Regions from separate parts of the Leuconostoc gasicomitatum LMG 18811 genome, predicted to be linked through region 3. Evidence: predicted binding sites of a transcription regulator. Region 3 holds the regulator's gene; each other region holds the start of a gene.
The links. Region 3 encodes LexA, which represses DNA repair genes until DNA is damaged. Its sites were predicted from a motif close to CNAACANNTGTTNG; they were not measured.
Positions count from the first base shown of each region.

Region 1: the regulator LexA is predicted to act here: its motif matches at 1,515-1,528, upstream of dinB (DNA polymerase IV).
Region 2: the regulator LexA is predicted to act here: its motif matches at 4,068-4,081, upstream of LEGAS_RS05905 (FtsK/SpoIIIE family DNA translocase).
Region 4: the regulator LexA is predicted to act here: its motif matches at 3,077-3,090, upstream of LEGAS_RS05125 (Y-family DNA polymerase).

Region 1 is NC_014319.1:681,389-686,927, reverse strand. It holds gene LEGAS_RS03365 (DHH family phosphoesterase) at 1-343, opposite strand, end outside; gene dinB (DNA polymerase IV) at 411-1,496, opposite strand; gene rplS (50S ribosomal protein L19) at 1,856-2,215, opposite strand; gene LEGAS_RS03350 (phospho-sugar mutase) at 2,337-4,037, opposite strand; partial or broken gene LEGAS_RS10285 (DedA family protein) at 4,083-4,738, opposite strand; gene gtfA (sucrose phosphorylase) at 4,802-5,539, opposite strand, start outside.
Region 2 is NC_014319.1:1,224,302-1,229,840, forward strand. It holds gene ade (adenine deaminase) at 1-1,047, shown strand, start outside; gene LEGAS_RS05900 (hypothetical protein) at 1,050-1,544, shown strand; gene LEGAS_RS05905 (FtsK/SpoIIIE family DNA translocase) at 1,616-4,009, opposite strand; tRNA gene LEGAS_RS05910 (tRNA-Glu) at 4,143-4,214, opposite strand; gene LEGAS_RS05915 (tRNA (cytidine(34)-2'-O)-methyltransferase) at 4,286-4,798, opposite strand; gene LEGAS_RS05920 (AI-2E family transporter) at 4,801-5,539, opposite strand, start outside.
Region 3 is NC_014319.1:891,546-897,084, reverse strand. It holds gene LEGAS_RS04390 (tRNA1(Val) (adenine(37)-N6)-methyltransferase) at 1-116, opposite strand, end outside; gene LEGAS_RS04385 (lysophospholipid acyltransferase family protein) at 175-810, shown strand; gene LEGAS_RS04380 (YneF family protein) at 822-1,061, opposite strand; gene lexA (transcriptional repressor LexA) at 1,333-1,974, shown strand; gene pyrE (orotate phosphoribosyltransferase) at 2,024-2,656, opposite strand; gene pyrF (orotidine-5'-phosphate decarboxylase) at 2,657-3,349, opposite strand; gene LEGAS_RS04360 (dihydroorotate dehydrogenase) at 3,388-4,314, opposite strand; gene carB (carbamoyl-phosphate synthase large subunit) at 4,372-5,539, opposite strand, start outside.
Region 4 is NC_014319.1:1,048,010-1,053,548, forward strand. It holds gene LEGAS_RS05110 (KxYKxGKxW signal peptide domain-containing protein) at 1-835, opposite strand, end outside; gene LEGAS_RS05115 (hypothetical protein) at 1,108-1,359, opposite strand; gene LEGAS_RS05120 (hypothetical protein) at 1,346-1,729, opposite strand; gene LEGAS_RS05125 (Y-family DNA polymerase) at 1,722-3,035, opposite strand; gene LEGAS_RS05130 (CatB-related O-acetyltransferase) at 3,403-4,041, shown strand; gene LEGAS_RS05135 (bifunctional transcriptional activator/DNA repair enzyme AdaA) at 4,459-5,502, opposite strand; gene LEGAS_RS05140 (isocitrate lyase/phosphoenolpyruvate mutase family protein) at 5,507-5,539, opposite strand, start outside.

The DNA of each region.
Region 1 (5,539 bases), 210 kb from region 3:
CATCATTTGGATGATGATCAATTTTAATTGTTTCTAAACCATTAGGCCACCGTTGATCATCAATACGGGGTGAATTAGCAGTATCCACCATGATAATCAAAGCATTCTTGTAGGTTTTATCCGGTATATCATCCATGAATGTATCATCTTCGTTCATCCATGACAACCCTGGCACTTCTTTACCTACAGCATAAATATGTTTTTCAGGAAAGCTCGCTTGTAATACTGCCTTCAAGCCTAGTTGTGAACCAAACGCATCAGGATCTGGTCGCTGGTGTCTATGAATAATAATTGTGTCATATCTTTTAATTTGTTGTAGTAGTTGCTCTTCAATCGTTGCCATAATCTTATCTTTCTATTTTTACAGATCTGTGTTTAAAATTAACACGTCTTTATCTAGTATATCACGTTTAAAATAACGTCATTTCTTCAAAACTGTTAGATTGCAAATTACCCATTGATATTCCTAATAATCGAACTGAAAAAGGTGGCGCCATTAAATCCTCAAAAATATTCTGCGCATTTTCAGTTAACAATTCTTCCGACAATGGCCACGGTAACTCTCGTGTGATTGCACGAGTCATTGTATTAAAATTATCATCACGTACTTTAATATTCAGTGTTCTGCCAACACGATGATGCTTTTTTAGCGCCTCGATCAAAGCAGCAGCTAGTTTTTTAAATTCATATTGTATATCGCGTTCACTATGTAAAAAATGGTCATACGTTTCTTCTTTAGCGATCGACTGACGTTGTCGTTGCCACTGAACTTCACCAAAATGAACACCACGAGCTTGATAATATAGATGCTCCCCAACCTTGCCAAATTGAGATCGTAATTCATCATATGACATTTTTCTCAAGTCTGATCCATTTTCAATCTGCAACCGCTTGAATTTTTCATGTGTTTTTTTCCCAACGCCACGAAAATCGCCAATAGCTAATTCATCAAGAAATGTTAACATATTTTGAGTTGTGATAACTGTGACACCATTTGGTTTATTATATTCAGATCCCAGCTTAGCTAATAACTTGTTATGTGAAATACCAATAGAACTCGTGAGGCCCGTCACTCTTAAAATTTCGTGTCGAATACGCGCTGCCAACATTGACCCTGATAAATTCAAATCACTCACATCAAGATAAGCTTCATCTAATGCTACCGGTTCGACCTTCTTTGTAAAAGCATCAAACACATTATGAATTTGGTTAGAGACAGCTCTATATTTAGTGAAGTTAGGAGATAAGAAGACAGCATGAGGTGCCAATTTTTTGGCTTCAGAGGCACTCATAGCTGAATGAACACCTAACTTTCTTGCAGCATAGTTTGCTGTTGCTACAACACCTCGCCCCCCAGTTTCTTCAGGATCACGCGCTATAATTAACACTTTATGTCTCAATTCTGGGTTATCTCGCATTTCAATTTGTGCATAAAACGCATCCAGATCAACGTGCAAAATTTTACGTGTATCATTTGTAATCATGAATTCTACCATATAGTTATTTTAACATAACGAACTGTTGTTCGTAACGTAAACTGGTTAACCATAATTGAAAACATAAAAAAACCCCTGACCGAAGAGGGGATGGTCAGGGGCGCGATAACCGAAGTTATCAATTAAATCAATCAGTAATTGGGGGGCTGATTGAAACATTACTAGGGGAGTAATGAAACTCAAATATTATTCGAGTATGTTTTAATTATATACCCTCATCGTCCTGTTTACATATCATACGTTTTGCTGTTTCATTACATAAATATTACATTCTGAAATTCATTATACAAATTTATGCTTTTGAAATCAATACATAACACACTCAAAAAAAACATCCCACTGGATGTTTTTTAAGCAAGTTATACGTCGCGACGACGTTCCTTGATACGAGCTGCTTTACCTTGTAATGCACGTAAGTAATACAACTTGGCACGACGTACAGCACCAAAGCGAATCACTTCAATCTTTTCAACACGTGGTGAATGCAAAGCGAATGTACGTTCTACACCAACACCTGACGAGATTTTACGAACAGTATAAGTTGCTTGAATACCAGCACCCTTACGCTTGATAACAACACCTTCAAATAATTGAATACGCTCGCGCGAACCTTCAACAATCTTAGCGAACACTTTAACAGTGTCACCAGCGCGGAAATCAGGAATATCAGAACGTAATTGTACTGATGTAATGTTTTCTAAAATGCTATTTTGACGCATTAGTAATTCTCCTAGTCGATAATCTTACACTTGCCCTTAGGCTAAACGCACAGCGGATTAGCGTTAATATGGCCTCTAAGCCTTTTTTAATTGTATCAAAATATGCCTCAATTGTCTAACTTTATTTCGTGTATGACATCAAATCTTTTGTCATAACATCAATTTTAGACTGAGATGCTACTTGTGAATCTGATTCGACGCCAATATAGAACTTTAATTTTGGTTCAGTTCCTGAAGGACGAATAGCTACCCATGAGCCATCTTCAAGCCAATACTTTAATACATTTGCTTTTGGCTGTGGTAATGTCGTTATTTTACCATTGACAGTTGTTTCAATTGACTTTGAAAAATCCTGTGCACGTATAACCTTTAAACCACCAATTGTATCAGGTTGCTTATCACGGAACTGTGAAATAATGGCGCCCATCTCATCGTTACCATGAATACCTGGAAAATCAAGACTAATTGTTTTTTCTTCAAAGTAACCAAACTTCTCAAACAATTCCTCTAGACCATCTGCAAATGTTTTTCCTTGTGACTTATAATAAGCCGCTACTTCAGCAAATAACACAAGTGCTTGAATCGCATCTTTGTCATGTGCAAATGGCTTAACCAGATAACCAAAACTTTCTTCAAATCCAAACAAGAAAGTCTGTTCTTTAGTTGCTTCGTACTTATCAATTGTAGCTGCAATATATTTAAAGCCTGTTAGAACATCTTCAGTGATTACACCAAAACTTTCAGCTACTTTTGAAGCAAAACGCGATGAAACAATAGATGTGACAATGACACCATTTTCTGGTAATGTATTTGTTTCTTTCTTTGCCGTCAAAAGATAGTTCACAAGCACAGCTGCAATTTGATTTCCTGTTAAGACTTGGAACGTACCGTCAGCTAATTTGACAGCTGCTCCCATACGATCTGCATCAGGATCAGTTGCCACAACTGCATCAGCGCCTTCACGTTTGGCATAATCAATAGCCATAGCTAAGGCTGCTGCATCTTCTGGGTTTGGCTTCTTAACTGTTGGAAAATCTCCGTCAATAACAGCTTGCTCTTTCACAATTGTATAGTTTGTAAAACCGGCTTGTTGTAGCGCCTTCTCACCAATGTATTGTCCTGTGCCATGTAATGGTGAATAAACAAATTTTAACGAAGCCCCTTCTTTAGCAACTAACTCAGGGTTAACCGTTACTGTGGCAACGTTAGCTAAATACTTATCATCAATTTCTGAATCAATAACCTGTACATATGCATTGGATTCATCTAAAGCGATATTAAAGACGTCTTGTATATTTTCAAGTTTTGAAACAACCGCATCAACAGCTTCTGGTACCATTTGTCCACCATCTGCTCCGTATACTTTATAACCATTATATTCCTTAGGGTTATGAGAAGCCGTAATCATAATTCCTGCAAATGTGCCAAGTTCGCGTACAGCAAAAGACAATTCCGGTGTTGGTCGTAAACTGCTAAACAGATAGGCTTTAATACCATGTGCAGATAAAACCTGCGCTGCATCTGAAGCAAATTCTGGTGAAAAGTGTCGCGAATCAAAACTAATAGCAACACCGCTAGTCTTTGCAGCATTTCCTTGGTCGTCAATATAACGCGCCAATGCCTCGGTAACCTGACGAACCGTGTAAATATTCATACGATTTGTTCCGGCCCCTAGAACACCACGCATGCCTGCTGTACCAAAACTCAAATTTTGGTAAAATGCATCTTCTTGCTGTTCAGGCGTATAATGTGCCAAATCCTTTGCCAAATATTCTGGCAAAGTTGCTGCTTCCCATTTTGCTAATTGTTCTTGATAGATCATGATTTTCTCCTATGTGTATTCTAGCTTTATTATAACAAAGTTTGATTATTTCCGAACAAACAAGTTAACGATTGCTTGCCTAAATTTTGGGACTCTTAACGCCAGAATAAAGACAATGGCTATACCTACAACTATAATTAACAGCATATCTGACGGTATATTTAAATGCCCAATGAAATACCCTGCAGAAACAATAACCGCAGACCACAATACACTCGCAAAAGCAGCCATACGAATATAACTAACAAATGGCAGAGCTAACCTTCTTGCTAATAACGACACAACAACACGAATGAATGGTAAAAATCTTCCCAATACAACAAATAATAACCAACGTTTTGGATGAAAATTAGTGGCTAATTTATCTAACATCCCCCCTGCAAGTGTCGCTTTAAAAACGGGATCTTACTAATTTGTTTCATCAAAAACGCACCGAACCAATAATTAACGGCATCGCCTAAAAAGGAAGCGAGTGAAAAAACAGCAATATAGGCCATTAACTCGCCAAAATTATGATGTGTTCCTGCAAGTCCACCAGCAGTGGTCAATATTGTATCCCCAGGTATGAAACCAGTCACAATGCCTGCTGTCTCAATAAAAATAAGCAAGAAAAGAATGATAAGCTTACTCGTTGAGAACGGATTATCCGCCGAAAGAATTTCTATTAAAAAATGAGGTAAATCAGAAGCAAGTATGAGCATAACGTTGTCCTTTATTTGCCTCTATTATACCAAAAAAGCGCCGAGGCGCTTTAATTGACATAATTACTTTGTCGTAAATATTTCTTTACCATTTTCAGTTACAGTAAAGCTCTTTGTTGCAAAGTTAGCATCCAAAACAGCAGTTGTTTTGCCATCTGCAGATGTACGTGATACTGTCAATTCATTTTCGCCATCATTAACTACATCAATTGAACCATCTAAATCAAAGGCTGCACTTGTATTACGGAAACGTAATAAGTCAAACAAGTTTGAAACAACTGGTCGCTTTGTTGTTTCAGCAATTTCAGCCAAGTCATAATAATGACGGTTAATGTTACGACCTTCTTTTGAATTTTCCAAAAGTTCAATATCATTTTCACCAGCAAGCAAACCAACGTAATAAATTTGTGGAATACCAGGTGCAAATATTTGTGCTGCACGAGCCAATAAGTAGGCAGCATCATCATTACCTAATGCTGAATAATAAGTTGTGTTTATTTGATAGATGTCCAAATTATTATATGCCGCTGAAGAGAAAATCTTTTTGACATTGGCACCAACTTTATACATTTCTTCAGTTGTGAAGTCAGTTTCTTCTTGTGTCAACAAATCCTTAGCATCAACAACACCAATACCATCATGTGTATCCAATGTTGTGAATTGTTTCATTGGACTTTGACGCAGCCAATCCGCAATTCGTTCTGTCTTACCTGAGTATAATGAATATAATGTAATCAGTGGCAATGCAAAATCGTATGAATACATGTCATGTTCAGTAATCTTACGTACAATTTTGTAATG
Region 2 (5,539 bases), 330 kb from region 3:
TATGGTATTGATACCGATCACGAGAGTGAAAATGCAACACAGGCACTTGAGCGATTAAATTCAGGTTTTTCAGTATTTGTCCGTGAAGGTACAGTTGAACGTGACGAAATTGCTATTCTGCCAGCAATTAACGTTGCCAATCAATCACATTTTTCATTTGCTACTGATGATAAAACAGCAAATGATATACAACATGAAGGTGCCATTGATTTCAGTGTTAAGTTAGCAATTGAAAATGGTATGGCCCCTGCTATGGCTTTCACAATCGGTAGTTATAATGCTGCCCAAGCACAGCATCTCCAAAATGTTGGCGCATTAACTGACGGTTTTGTAGCTGATTTAGTCATAATCAATCAACTAGATGATTTTACTGTGAAAAAAACGATGATAAATGGTGAATGGTATGTTGAACCCGAAACCCAAGTGACACCACTAGCCAATCAACTTCTTAATTTCACTTTGGTAACATCAGATATTGAATTACCAATTGATCCCAAAAAGCCTGCACATGTGATGAATATCATGCCTCACCATATTACAACACAGCATACTATTGAAACTGTCCCAAGTAACAATGGCTATTTTATACCAAATAACACTTACGCAAAAATAGTTGTCGCAGAACGATACCATAATCTTGGACACGGTATTGGTATAATCAAAGGATTTAATCTGACATCTGGCGCAATTGCTTCAACTATTGCTCATGATTCTCACAATATTATTATTGCTGGTACAAACGATTCAGACATTATTCTCGCTGCCGATACATTACGTGAAATTGGTGGCGGACAAGTTGTTGTTAATAATGGCAAGATAACCACTTTACCACTTGCCATTGGCGGATTGATGTCTGATCAGTCATTTCAAGATACAATTGCCACCAATAATAAGTTACAACAAGCTTTTTCTGAAATTAGCGACATTAAGTATGACCCCTTCTTGACGTTATCCTTTATGGCACTACCAGTTATTCCAAGTCTTAAAATAACAGATCAAGGTTTATTTGACTTCAACAGTTTTTCTTTCATTCAGGTTCAAGACTAATTATGAAAACACTAAGTATCGCTCCAGAACAACTCCTGACAATTCTGCTTGGTCAACCGGTAACACTGCGCCTTGATTATACTGGCTTATTATTACTGGCGGCAGAAAAGAATAAACAGCGCAATTTACCCTCCGAAATGGCTGCCTGTATTATTTATATTGATAATCGTCAAATCACATTTGTTTCCCTAGTTCACCCATTCAAAGTACACTCACATTTTGATATGTGCCAAACTGACGACAATCATATTCATCGTGAACCATACAATTGGTTTGGACCGCAATCATTAGTCATTGAAAAAAAATTAAAAGATTTTTCAATGAGCTATGATGGTCCGTTAAATAGTGATGGCAACATTCCTAGAGAATTTATTCCAGATAATATTGCAGAACCAGTTATATTATCCGATAAGTATTGGCAGGATTATACGCAATTTGTTAATGATCCTGATCATAGTTTCGCTGCACAAATTAAACCTATGTTTAAACAACAATAAAAAATACACGAACTAAGACATAGCTTAGTTCGTGTATTTTTTATTTTTTAATAATTCGTACTCTACAAAGATTAGTCATGCTCTATCCCTGAGGTGCCATCAGTAATATTGACATGACGTGGTCGTGATCCGTCAGCAGGACCAATATAACCACCAGCTTCTAAATCATCAATTAATCGTGCAGCGCGATTGTAACCAATACGAAAACGGCGTTGTAGTAATGATGTTGACGCTTTTTGTTGTTCAATAATAAATTGGATAGCCTCTTGAAATAGTTCATCTTCACTATCCCCTTGACTCACACCATTGCCACTATCTTGTGAAATTTCATCATCAGTTACAGTCATTGACTCTGAGTACTGCACTTCTTGTTGTGCTTTAACGAACTCAACAACATTAGTGACATCAGTATTGCTGATAAACGCGCCTTGAACGCGTTGCGTTGGTTTGCCTGGCGGCGCAAAAATCATGTCTCCCTTGCCTAACAATTTTTCAGCACCATTGCTGTCTAAAATGGTGCGTGAATCGATACCCGAAGCCGTTCTAAAAGCAATACGTCCAGGAATGTTACTTTTAATTGTCCCATTAATAACTTTGACATCCGGCCGTTGCGTTGCTAGAATCATATGAATACCCGCTGCTCGCGCTTTTGCACCTAAACGGGCAATAGATACTTCTATTTCTGAACCAACTGTACTCATCAAATCTGCAAATTCATCAACAATGGCTATAATATAGGGCATTTTTTGCATAACACTAGCACCAGATTCTTTTGCTTCAGCATTTTGCTTGTCCACTGCTAAATTATATTCGCCAATATTACGTTTACCAAACTGCGCAAGTAATTTATAACGGTTTTCCATTTCGTCCACAACTTTTTGCAAAGACTTAGCTGCTTTTCGTGGGTCAGAAACAACTGGAGTCAATAAATGTGGAATGCCATTATAAATTGATAATTCAACTACTTTCGGATCGACCATCATCAATTTTACTTCACTGGGTCTTGCCTTTAGAAGAATTGAAATGATGATACTGTTTAAACCGACTGACTTACCTGAACCAGTTGATCCAGCAATTAATAAATGTGGCATATCTGCTAAATTAACCATGATAATATTCCCTGTGACATCACGGCCCAAAGGCACATTCAAAAGATGCTTATCATCTTTTGGTGCTTGTTCGATCATGTCACGGAAACCAACCGTAGCTTGGGTATCGTTTGGTACTTCGATACCTACATATGGTTTACCAGGTATTGGTGCTTCAATTCGAATAGACTTTGCTGCTAACGCTAATGCCAAATCGTCCGATAAATTAGCAATGCGATTAACTTTAACCCCCTGCCCTGGTTTAAGCTCATACTGCGTCACAGTCGGCCCAAGAGACACACTGGTCACTTCCGCCTCTACACCAAAACTAAGTAGTGTATCACGCACTAAACGTGATTTTTCAGTCAAACTTTTAAATTCCTTTGTTTGATCAGTTGGCGTGATTTGCGTTAATAAATCAATAGTTGGCAATTGATAATCAGGATTCTCATCTTCTGTTGTGCCTGTCGCCAATTCAATCAATTCATCACTAGTTTCGGTTGATTTGCCTATATTTTTTGCCACAACATCATTTTGTATGACTTCTTCTGTTACAGGTCCCTGCCATTTAATTTCGGGCTTTACAAAGTCCTCAGCATTTTGTATTTCTCGATCAGTAACAGACTGTGGCGCTTCAGATATTACTGGTGCTTTTTCTTGATGAACACCTAATGGGTCGTCACCGTAATCAGTCATACGCTTTCTTTGCCGATCACGTTTTTTAAAAAGTGATGCTCTTGGTGGCATATTTGCATGTTGCTCTTGAACATAGGCAACGCCTTTTTGCGCTTTTTCAATCCCTTTTTGTGTTAAATCACGCGCAGGAATACGGAAAAAAATAACAATTCCAGCAAACAATAAAATAATCGAAACTATCCACGTGCCAATGTTTGACATCAAAGTAAATAATAACTGATAAATTATAGCACCTACGCTACCACCACCTACTGGTGTATTTGATGCCTTATTAACAAAATCTTGGCCTATTAAATGGCTTACCTCTTGCGTATAACCATTGCCATTCTTCAATGAGTATGTAAAAAAAAGCAAAGAAGACATGGTGAGTAATGAAATAAAGACCATAATAGCCCCTATCCAAAAATGTCCCGGAATTTTGGGTAATTTTTTAAATACAAAATAATAAATCAACACAACTGTCAGTGGTACTAAAAATCCAAGATATAAGTTACCAAAGAAGAATCGAATGACATTTGCCGTATACGCACCTAATAAACCTAATTTAAATATCCCTAGGATACCAAATAATACCGTCACTAAAATAGCAATATTTTTACTAATTATTGTATTTGTGTTTGTGTTTGTTTTTTTTCGTGACGTCGGTGTACGACGTTTTTGTGGTGTTTTTCGAGTTGCCAATTATCTTCACCTTTATAATTAATTATTACTTAAACTTTATTTTACCATGAAAGCAAAACAAACACTTGTTCCTTATATTCTCAAAATTGTCTGACACAATATAAAAAGTCACAACCAAAGTTGCGACTTTTTATAGCTCGTGAGAGAATCGAACTCTCGATTCCGCCGTGAAAGGGCAGCGTCTTAGCCGCTTGACCAACGAGCCATGGTCAGATGCTATTTCATTATTGAAATAACTATACCATATTAACAATTATTCCAACCATTGTCAACCGATTACTTCAATTTATCTTGTTCATAGTTATGAATTGTATCTAAATTAGGAAAATGTTGCTGACGTAACGCTTCAAACAAAACAATTGCAACGGTATTTGACAGGTTTAAAGACCTAATGTGTGTATCATTTTGTGGAATACGAATGGCTTTTTCAGGGTTTTGACGCATAAATACTTCCGGTAGCCCAGTCGTTTCCTTACCAAACAAGAAGTACTGATCACCTTGCATTTGCATATAATTAGGTTGTGTGTAATCCATATTAGCAAATTTTGAAACTAAATAAAGTTGATCTTTATCAGTCAAAGTTGCCAAAAAATCAGGCAAGCTGGCATGTTTCACTAGTTTCACATGTTCCCAGTAATCCAATCCTGCGCGTTTAACATGCTTATCATCAAGATCAAAACCTAGTGGTTCGATTAAGTGTAAAATGGCATTAGTACCCGCTGTGGTACGTGCAATATTACCAGTGTTTGCTGGCATTAATGGTTCAAATAATACAATATGATTAGTCATTTCTATATATCTTCCACTTCGTCTTTATAAAATTCTGAATTGTTACGCCACCACATATATATACGTATCACAATAACCTTTACAACAGCATATGTTGGTACTGCTAAAATGATACCTAGCACACCAAAAATGTGTCCACTACTTAATAATACGACAATTACTGTTACTGGATGGATAGACAACGCCTCACCTAAAATTTTTGGTGCAATAACATGTCCTTCAATTGGTTGCTCAATAGCTAACACGATAATTGCTAATACAAGCATTTTTGGTCCACCTGCTATTAATGCCACAGTCCATACAGGTACTTGTGCAATAATTGACCCAACATAGGGAATCATGTTAAACAAGCCTGCCATTAATGCAAGTAGAATGCCATAGGGCAACCCAATCAACGTGAAGCCAATACTAAACATAATCATAACTGCAAAAGCAACACCCAATTGTCCACGAATGTATTGTGCAATTTGTTTGCTAATATCTGTCAGTAACTGTTGTATTGATTGTTGTGCTTGAGGTGGAAATTTTTCAGCAACAAATTCAGAAAATTTATGGCCATCTAATAACATATAATATAAAATAAAAGGCGTAGCAACAGCTGTTATGCCAACAGTTGTTAATATTGATGCAAATGAACTGATGCCAGCTACACCAGTTGTCAGGTATTTTCGACTCCAATCAATCACGGTTTGGTTAATATTGGTGTTTGTATGATTTAAAAATTCTCTCACCGGATTGAAC
Region 3 (5,539 bases):
GCTAATAAAATTGCATCTAGTGAGTATGCAAACATATCCGGATTTTGGATAATATGAATATTTTGTGATGGTAAGCCATCAATACGCTCACCTGTATTAAGAATTGGTTCAATCATTGTTTTTTTCTCGCTTTATCGTGTAAAATAGTTAAGGTAGTTTATGAGGTGACTAATAATGAAATTTTATGATTTTTTGCGCGGTGTAGCTATTGGCCTAATGTGGACAGTAAATGGGCGAATCAAGTATATGAATCGAAATCGTATACCTACTGATGATAACTATGTTTTGGTCGGACCACATCGTACATGGTGGGATCCCGTTTGGTATGCAGTTGCTGCCTACCCAAAACATTTTATTTTTATGGCTAAAATTGAACTTTTTAAATTTCCACCACTTGCTTGGCTCATTAAATCTGCTGGTGCATTCCCGGTTGATAGAGAAAATGTTGGCCCGAGTGTTATCAAAATACCAGTGAACGAATTAAAGCACGGCAATCGTTCACTTATCATGTTTCCTTCTGGTTCCAGACACAATGATGAATTAAAATCAGGTTCTTTATTGATCGCAAAGATGTCAGGAAAAGCGATTGTTCCCGCTGTATACCAAGGACCAGTATCCTTTGGACAGCTGTTTAAGCGAAACAATACCACCATTAATTTCGGTGAACCGATTATAATAGACCGTAAAGACAGGTTAAATAAAGAAAACATTGCCAAATATACACAGATGATTCAAGACGCTTTTGATCAGCTAGATCATGAGGTAGATCCTACCTTCGTTTATGTCGATCCTAAACGTGAAAAAAAATAAGCCATTAAGGCTTATTTTTTTTGCGCTTGTTCGCTTTGTTGCTTCATCTGAGCCATCATTTGATTTAATTTCTTTTGTGATGGCTTTTGACCCATTGACATCATCATTGACTTCATCATTTCTTCTGAAATTGGTGGATTTTTTGCTAAATAACTCTTCATTGAGTTCCGTGCTAAGAAGAATCCAGCCGCCAATCCAATAATTAAAGTCAAAACTGCAATCAAGATGACGAGTCCAATATTTAAAGTCATAGTCTTCCCCTTAATAAATTTCTAAGATTAATTATAGCATAAAGTACAAAATAATGACGTCAAAATTTCTGCCAATACTAACCTCTGACTTTCAACAATATTATCCACAGATTTCCCTTGAAATTAGACGTACTTTTAAAGAAATGATAAATGTTTTTAGTAAATAAGTTATTAAAACCTAAAAAAACGAACAAATGTTTGATTTATCTTTAGCTTTTCGTTATAATTAGTACATATTAAATCGAGTAGTATTAAGGAATGAAATCCAAAAATGACAATTCAAATTCAAGAAAGTAAACAGCTACAGGTGCTGAGGTTTATCCATGAAGCACAAATAACAAATGGCTATCCACCTACGGTGCGTGAGGTTGGTGAAGCTGTCGGTTTGTCCTCTTCTTCAACAATTCACGGTCACATCGAGCGGCTAGTGAAAAAAGGCTATCTTTTAAAGGATGCCTCAAAACCACGTGCTCGTGCCATTGAAGTCACTGATTCTGGTTTAGAAGCATTGGGTGTATCTATTACTCCTGGTCGTATCCCTGTACTAGGACTTGTTACTGCTGGTACACCTATCTTGGCTGTTGAAGAAGAAGCCACTGAATTTTTTCCAATTCCGGACAATTTGATGCAATTTGATGGTGACATGTTTATGCTAAATGTTCGTGGCAATTCTATGGTCAATATTGGTATCTTAGATGGTGATAAGGTCATTGTCCGTAAACAAGATAACGCTGATAATGGCGACGTTGTGGTAGCCATGAATGATGATAACGAAGCAACAGTTAAACGTTTTTTCCGAGAAGCAGACCATTTCCGTTTACAACCTGAAAATGACGCAATGGCACCAATTATTCTTAAAAGTGTTTCTATTTTAGGTAAAGTTATCGGCCTCTATCGTGATGCAATCTATTAAAAACAAAAAATCTTTGGGGACATTTCCCCAAAGATTTTTTAGTGTCCATTTATAATTGCCATTTGTTAGGATTTTGTTGCCAATTTTGTAGTGTTTTCAATTGAGATTTGTTTAATTCACCACGCTCAATAGCTGTGGCGACCAATTGAGAGTATGTTGTTAATGATTTAAAAGTTAACTTTGCATTAGTAAAATTAGTCAGTCCTTCAGATAATTCATATGAAAAAATTGATACGACACCTAAAACATTAGCACCTTCTTTACGTATCGCTTCAACGGCAGCTAATACCGATCCTCCCGTTGAAATTAAATCATCAATTAATACAACTTTTTTACCAGTAGTAACTGCTCCCTCTGTTTGACGGCCGGCCCCATGATCTTTTGGCTTCGATCGTACATAAATCATAGGCTTATTCAATTTCTCAGATACCCATGCAGCATGAGGAATACCAGCCGTTGCAACACCACCAATAATTTCAACATCCCCAAATGATTCTTGAATTAATGCTGCTAAACCTTCATAAATATTTTGACGGACTTTTGGGTAACCAATAGTCATGCGATTATCCGTATAAATAGGACTTTTAATACCTGATGCCCAAGTAAACGGTTTTTCTGGGGAAAATTTTACTGCACCAATTGTCAGTAAATCATTTGCCACTTGTTCTGCATAATTCAACATTTAATTGCTCCATTCTAATAATACACGTTGGTAGGCTGCCACAGGATCATTGGATTTAGTAACGGAACGACCGACAACTAAGCCGGTAGCACCCAATTCACGCGCTTTTTCAGGTGTTGTAATGCGATTTTGATCATCAGTTGAATCACCAGTTAATCGAATTCCCGGTGTTATACGTAGAAACGAATCATTCGTTTTTTTCTGAATGAAACCTGCTTCCAACGGCGCACTAATTGTCCCATCAATTCCTGATTGATATGCTAATTCAGCTAAATGAATAACATTTTCCGTCATGCTTGAAGACGTTAATTGTGTTGCCTGCATATCAGCTTCTGAAAAAGAAGTTAATTGCGTGACCGCTAGTAATTTCATCTCCTTACCTTTGTTTGCTACAGCCTGTCGTAACATTTTTGTACCACCGGCAGCATGAACTGTCAGGTATTGAACATTTAGTTTTGCAATACTAGCAACCGCATGACCAACTGTTGTTGGAATATCATAAAGTTTCAAATCCAAGAAAATTGTAAAACCTTGTCTGTGCAGTTCACGGACAAATTCTGGTCCTTCAGCAAAAAATAATTCCATGCCGATTTTTATTGCAGGTTTATCAGCTATTTTAAGAAAATCATTGAGGAAAAGTCTTGTTGTTTTTGCATCAGGAAAATCTAATGCTATAAATACCGGTCGCTTCATGATAGAGGATAGTCCTTTCTAAATAAATTAATCTATATTTACTTTCTAAAGGTGTTGGTCACAGCTCGAACATCAGTAAACTCATACTTATCTAACGCTTCAGTCATCGCATCAATAATCTCTAACATTGCTTCAGGTTTCTGAGTTAGTGCACCTCCAACTTGTATGGCACTGGCTCCTGCCATCATTAATTCCAACGCGTCTGCCACACTAGCAATACCACCAACACCAATTATCGGAATATTAACCGTCTGAGCAGCTTCATAAACAAAACGTACAGCAATAGGATGAATCGATTTACCAGACATACCTCCTATTCCCCGTGCTAAGCGTGCTTGACGTTTTGCCAAGTCAAAACTCATTCCCATAACTGTATTAATGAGGACAATACCATCTGCACCAGCAGTTTCAAGTGCTTTTACAATTGGTTTAATATCTGTCACATTTGGTGATAATTTAGCATAAAGTGGTAAATGAGTAGCTTGTCGTAACGCTGCAATGACCTCAGATGCTGTTTGTGCATCAACTCCAAAAGCCATACCTCCGCGATCAACATTAGGACATGATAGGTTGACTTCAATTGCAGTTACAAAACCTGAATGTGTTAACCGACGTGCTAACTCAACATATTCTTGTACAGTTTCACCAGCAATTGAAACCATCACCGGCATGTCATCACAATATTTTTTATGAATAGCTGGCAATATATCTGATATTACCTTTTCGATACCTGGATTAGCTAACCCAACTGAGTTCAAAATACCACTTGGCGTTTCAATAATCCAAGGTTGCGGATTACCAGCACGTGGTGTCATAGTAACAGTTTTAGTGACTAGTGCCCCTGTTTTTTCAATCCCAAATCCTTTATCTTCTATGCCAAAATATACAGAACCAGATGAGTTCATCACAGGATTTTTCATATTTAATCCCGGTAGGTTAACCGCCAGACGATTATTTGCTATCATTTTTTCTCCTAATTTGTCTCACTGGACAATTTTATTAGTTATTCTATCCATTAATCACTACTTCATTTCATTGACTGTAAAACTACGACTTTCCAAAACATCGAGGAAAGCGTTAACTGTGTCCAATGCTGTAAACAATGGTACAGCATTTTCAATTGCCGCATTACGGATAAGGCGACCATCGGATTCTGCCCGATCATCAGCTTGAGTTGTGTTAATGACAACTTGTAACTTTTGTGATTTCAGTGCTTCTACTGAATTATTGTTAGATTCCGAAATTTTATCTAAAATTTCAATTGGCATATCATTGACTTCAAGATATGCACCAGTCCCTGATGTTGCAAACAAAGCAAATCCTAAATTATTGAATCGTTTAGCCAAAATTAGTGCTTCTTCTTTGTCATCATCAGCGACTGTAAAGAGAACATTACCATATTGCGGTACTTTAATGTTTGAGGCTACAAAGGCTTTATAAAGCGCTTTTGGTAAAGTCGTATCAGAGCCCATCACTTCGCCTGTAGATTTCATTTCAGGCCCAAGTAATGAATCGACATCTGGTAACTTGGTAAATGAAAAAATAGGTGCTTTAACGTGAACCATGTCATCTGCTGGTACTAGTCCAGTTTCAAATCCCATGTCAGCTAATTTTTCCCCCAGCATGACACGTGTTGCCAATTGTGCTAACGGGATATGTGTCACTTTCGAAATAAATGGTACAGTTCTCGATGCTCGTGGATTAACTTCAATGACATAAGCTGTATTCTCATGAATGACGAACTGCACATTCATTAAGCCAATCGTATTCATGGCTTGTGCTAAATTGATAGCGGCTTGCGTCATTTCATCTTGAACTTTTTGTGATAAATATTGCGGTGGATAGACAGACATAGAATCACCAGAGTGTACACCTGCACGTTCAATATGCTCCATTATACCGGGAATAACAACCGTTTCACCATCTGATAGCACATCGACCTCGGCTTCTTGACCAACCAAATATGAATCAATCAAAACAGGATGATCATTTGACACCTTAACTGCACGTTGCATATAGTCATTTAATTCTTCATCTGAAGTCACAATTTCCATTGCACGTCCACCAAGGACATACGATGGCCGAATCAAAACTGGATAGCCTATTTCTTGTGCCGCTGCCAAAGCACCAGGAACTGTTGTAGCTGTTTTCCCTATGGGTTGTGGTAGTTTTAATTGTTTTATGACTTGA
Region 4 (5,539 bases), 160 kb from region 3:
AATTGTTTTGTATTTGTTTAAAGTCCTGACCATAATATTGCATTTTGCCATTACCATAGTCACGTTCACCTGTCACAGCGTGTCCGTCTTTTTCATCAAAATACATATATGTCTGATCAACTTTTAAATAGCCATAATGCATGTGACCATTGTTATCATAATAAACAGTTTTAGATAAAAGATTGGTTAGTCCAACTGAATAATTGCCTTGCTTGTCAAAATTATACCAGTAATTATCAATATTTTTTTCACCGACAACTATTTTACCGTTTTCATAAAATTGATTTGTTCCGTTTTTATTGATCCACCCGTTTTTCACAGGTTCTTGTGTTTGAACCTGTGCGGAACTATCTGTCTTCCCTGATGTTGGAACGGTACTGATCTCTGATGAAGGTGTCACGTTAGTTGCTTTATCATTACTATCAGTGGACAAAACTGTACTTGATGATAAACTACTATTTGTTGCCGTTTCCTTGTCATTATTGACAGTAGTGTCAGTATTTGATGTGGTTTGCTTTTCAGCTTGTGCCTTATCTTTATCATTTTGCGTGGTAGTTATGTTACTATCGGCGACTTTGTTATCAATATTATCAGATGAATTTTTTGATGAATTCATTGCTATGTGATCTGGTTCCTTGACAGAACTAGAAGCCGTTGCTATCTGATTTTCAGATTGGTTAGTATCCGATTTGACAACTGCACTGTCTGAACCAGATACTAGCGTTGTATCTGCACTTGCCGAGTTAATAGCAAAGGTAGTCATGATACCAGTAGTTAAAACAACTCCTGTGACTAACCTCTTACCAACTTTATATAATTTATATCCCTTAATCATTTTGCCCCCCAATTATTCCATTGCAACAGTAATTTAATATCTTAATATTATAACCGGTTTTTCATTCATGTACAATTTAATTTTCATTGCTATTTTTATTAATTTCCGTTTAACTTGATATAACTGTTGTCCAATTAAAGTAAAGCCTATTCCCAGCAAAGCTAAATCACGATAGGTAACGGTTACGAACATGTTAATTCTTTGAGTTTGTTCACTCAAAGCAAACAAAAAAGAACTATCATAAATAAGTATAACAGGCGTTCCTTTTCAATCTAAAGTATTACAGTCAGTCCTGTGACATGCCTGATTTTTTGCGCAATTTCTGGCAATTTCTCACGATAAATTTCCCCATCTAATCGCGCAATCTGTTGAACTGTTGTGGCATAGCCAATCTTATAGTATTGAAAGTAGATATTGATTTGACCAGAATAAATTTGATCCACCAACTTGACTTCATAAATCGTGTTTGGTTTTTTGGTAAATAGTTGTTCGATTTCTAAAATAATCTCGTCAATTGTTGTCATGACTTAACCTCACTGCCCACATGTTCTCAAATAAAATATGTTCTGTGCCAATCATGACACCACGATCAGAAAAACCAGCAACTATACCAACAACGTTAGATAACATATGATTTGTTTGGTCTGTGTAATTTTCTTGCACAATAACCAATTTATAATTAATACTGGCATACTGTAAGCGTGACTTCATTTCTGATAAGGACATTTGTGCCATTTTTTTCGTGACATGATGTCTTTGTTGTCTTTGTTGTTTTTCTTGTTTCAGTGACGATGTATGATCAGATAAAAAGTAACCGTTCCACTTGACTTTGCCACGCTCACGATAATCATTTTTGAAGAAGTTGGTCACCAATCGGCTAAAATCATCATTCATAGCTGTTACCCCCGTCATGGCCACCCACTAAATTCGCACGATCAATCGCTGTACCGCCTTCTAGTTTGGACATGGCACGCATAATCGCAGTTGTCCCAAAGCGTTGACGTAACTCATCAACGACTTGATCAATTTTATTAGTGTTAATCTGTTGTTCTGGTTGTCTAAATAAGTCTAGTTGAATACCCATGGCATCAATTAGCCCACTATAATCAATGCCAATATGACGAATAACTTCGCCATGCCAATTTTGCTCAAATAACTGTATCATAATTTCCATTAATTTTCGCGTGTCGTTAGTTGCATCAATTCGTAATTGTTTTCTAAAACCATGACTACTTTGTTTTTCACTTTCTGCATACGAATGACCAATAAATAAACTCACTATAGTTGCCTGTTTTTGATGGAATCGAATACGTGAGGCGACTTGATCCACCATTTCACGAATGACAATTTCAATTTCTTCACGCTTATGATAATCGCGTGGTAATACTTGCGAATTACTATAAGATTTACTTTTAGGGACAATAACCTCTGTTAAATCAGAGCGATCAATGCCCCATGATAGCGCATAAAATTGTTCGCCGACGATACCCATTTTAGCACGGAAAATATAAGGATCTTGATGAGCCAAATCATACATGGAATTTACGCCCATATTATTTAATTTAAGTGCTGTGCGCTTGCCAATACTCCAAATATCATTTAATTGCGTGATTGGCCACAATTTTTTAGGGACATCTGCGTAATGCCAAACGCCCATAAGATTAGGCGCATGTTTAGCTTCTATATCTAAAGCAATCTTAGCCAAAACTGGCGAATCGCCAATACCAACAGTCAGATAAATGCCAGTCTCCTTACGGACACGTTCTTGAATTTTTCGCGCCACGATTTCTGGTGAATCGCCAAAGAAATCCCAAGTATCCGTCACATCTAACAATGACTCATCAATTGAATACGCCAATAATTTTTCTTCTGTGGTATATTCACGATAAATACTGTTAATCCGTAAATTTTCTTGAATATACAGGTTCATTCTAGGGTGTACAATAATCAATTTTTTATCTCTAGGTAAATCACGTTGGCGCATGATGTTACTTGCTCCAAGATTTTTTTTAGCCATAGGTGAAGCTGCTAAAACCAAACCACCATTTGTATTGGCTTGTTCAGACATAACAACTAAAATTGATCGCAGTGGGTTCAAACCAAGATCAACGCTTTCAACACTGGCATAAAAGCTTTTTGAATCAATCATAAAGAATACGCGTTGTTTTTCATATTGATAATTATAGCTCTGCCCAACCATTTTTTATTGTTCCTTGTCATATAGTCTATTTTACCATTATACGAACAAATGTTCTTATATGCAATAGTTTAATATATTAATTTTCTTAATTGTTTTTAGCATGATAAAGTTGTTATTACTTAAATTATATCCTGTATCTATAAAACTAAATCACGATAAACAAAGATCACAATTTTGAATTTTTCAACCAAATTTTGTACGCGCCTTGCTAAGTATTGAATCAAAAAGCACATCACTATATGTCTGTGATATGCTTGTCATATTTTAGTATGTAGCTGCATAGATATCTGTAACGTTTTTGGAAATATTGTTAATGTTTATGTTAAACTAATCATGAAATATTAATAGAAAGATGAGGTCCAAGGTTATGACCGAATTCCCTAATCCCGATAAAATTTATCCTGATGAAAATGTTAAAAGTATTGTCTTTTTAAAAAATGTTGTTACTAAACCTAATATTGATGTAGGAATATATACATATTTTTCAGACAAAGAACCGACAAAATTTGAAGATCACGTCACTCACCATTATGATTTTATAAATGATAAATTGATTATCGGTAAATTTTGTTCAATTGGAGAAAATATTGAAATTATAATGAATGGCGCTAATCATCTCATGAAAGGAATGACATCTTACCCTTTCTATATCATGGGTCACAACTGGTCTGATCATCTCCCAACATTTGATGATTTGCCAATCAAAGGAGATACTATAATAGAAAACGATGTGTGGATAGGTCAGAATGTAACAATTTTACCAGGAGTTCACATCGAAAATGGCGCAATCATTGGTGCTAATAGTGTTGTAGCTAGTGATATTCCGGCTTACTCAATTGTTGCTGGGAACCCTGCAAAAAAAATTCGAAAAAGATTTCCAGACGCTATCATTGAGCGTCTACAAAAACTTGCCTGGTGGGACAAAGATATTACATGGATAACGAAAAATATTGACAACTTAATGACTGCAAATGTTATAGAATCAAAAATAGACGAATTAATTTAATTCGTCTATTTAGATCCAATCTAAAATTTTTGAATTAAACTTTTTTTGATATTTGCAAAATTAATATCTCATTTTATAATTGCTTGTGTAATTAATACTTTTAGTCGTTACTAAGATCAAATTTTCATGTTTTAGCACTAATTTCACTGTATCGATTGCTTCAATAGTTTGTGCCAATGACCGGTTTTCTTTAAAACAGCGGATTCGGAACAATTGATTGCAAAAGCCATTTTTTAATATTTTCTACTGATTACTTTCTTGGTTGTCCTATAAATTGCATCCTATGTCCTAACAACGTAAGCATAATTATTATTGTACCGACTTGTTGGACAAATATTAGTTTGTAATTGATTTCATGTTAGCATAATCCAAATAAAATAACTTAAAAAATACTATGATTTAGTTATCACAGTATTTTTACTTTGAAGATTCAAGATTTAATAAATATTTTTTTCGTTCGACACCACCTCCGTAACCTCCAAGTTGGCCATTACTATTTATCACTCTATGGCAAGGAATAATAATTGCAATTTTGTTTGCACCATTGGCATTACCTACCGCTTGTGATTTGTTTCTGTCGCCAAGTATTGTAGCTATTTCTTTATAGGTCAGTTTATCTCCAGCCTTGCTAGTTAGTAATATATTCCAAACCTTTTTTTGAAATAAAGAACCGTCCAAGTATAATGGTACATTGAATTTTTTTAATTTTTTGTCAAAATATAGATTAATTTGGTAAGCGGTTAATTCACTAATTTTTGTGGCACCATAAATTAGTCTTGCATTTTGCTTATTACGTAACTTAGATATTTCCGTTTCAAGTCCTCTTCTATTTTCAAATTCTAAAAGATATAAAAATTCATCATCTGTTATTGAAATCATTCTACCTATTGGTGTTTCGATAAAATTAGTGTTTAGTAATTTTACTGTCATTCTTGTGGATGGGTTTCCCATTATTTTTGTAAAGGCATCATTAAAACCGCTTGCTGACTCAAAGCCAGCGGAAACTTGCTGATCGATTACTTTACTACCTTGCTGTATCGCTTTGAATGCAATACCAATACGTCGTGATCTTGCATACTGAACAAATGTCATACCATAAATTTTCTTGAACATTCGGCGAGCACTTGCCGAATGTATTCCTAACAATTTAAAATCATAATCTTTCCATTTTTTTTCAGGATTTTGTTCAATAGCTTCAACTAATAGTTTTACTTCAGTAGGTAATTCTTGTGGATAGGAAAGCGGATGACACACTTTGCAAGGTCTATAACCTCTTAATAATGCCTCCTCAGCTGATTGATAAAACTCACAGTTTTCGAATTTGGGCTTTCTAGCAGTGCATGATGGATGACAAAATATACCTGTTGTCTTAATCCCAGCGAAAAATACGCCATCAAATTCTGTATCTTTTTTTATCAACGCATTATAGTAAATCTGCTTTTGATTTTCAGACTTAATCAATGATCTACCCCCTTGCTAAGTTAATTAGTTTATTGTT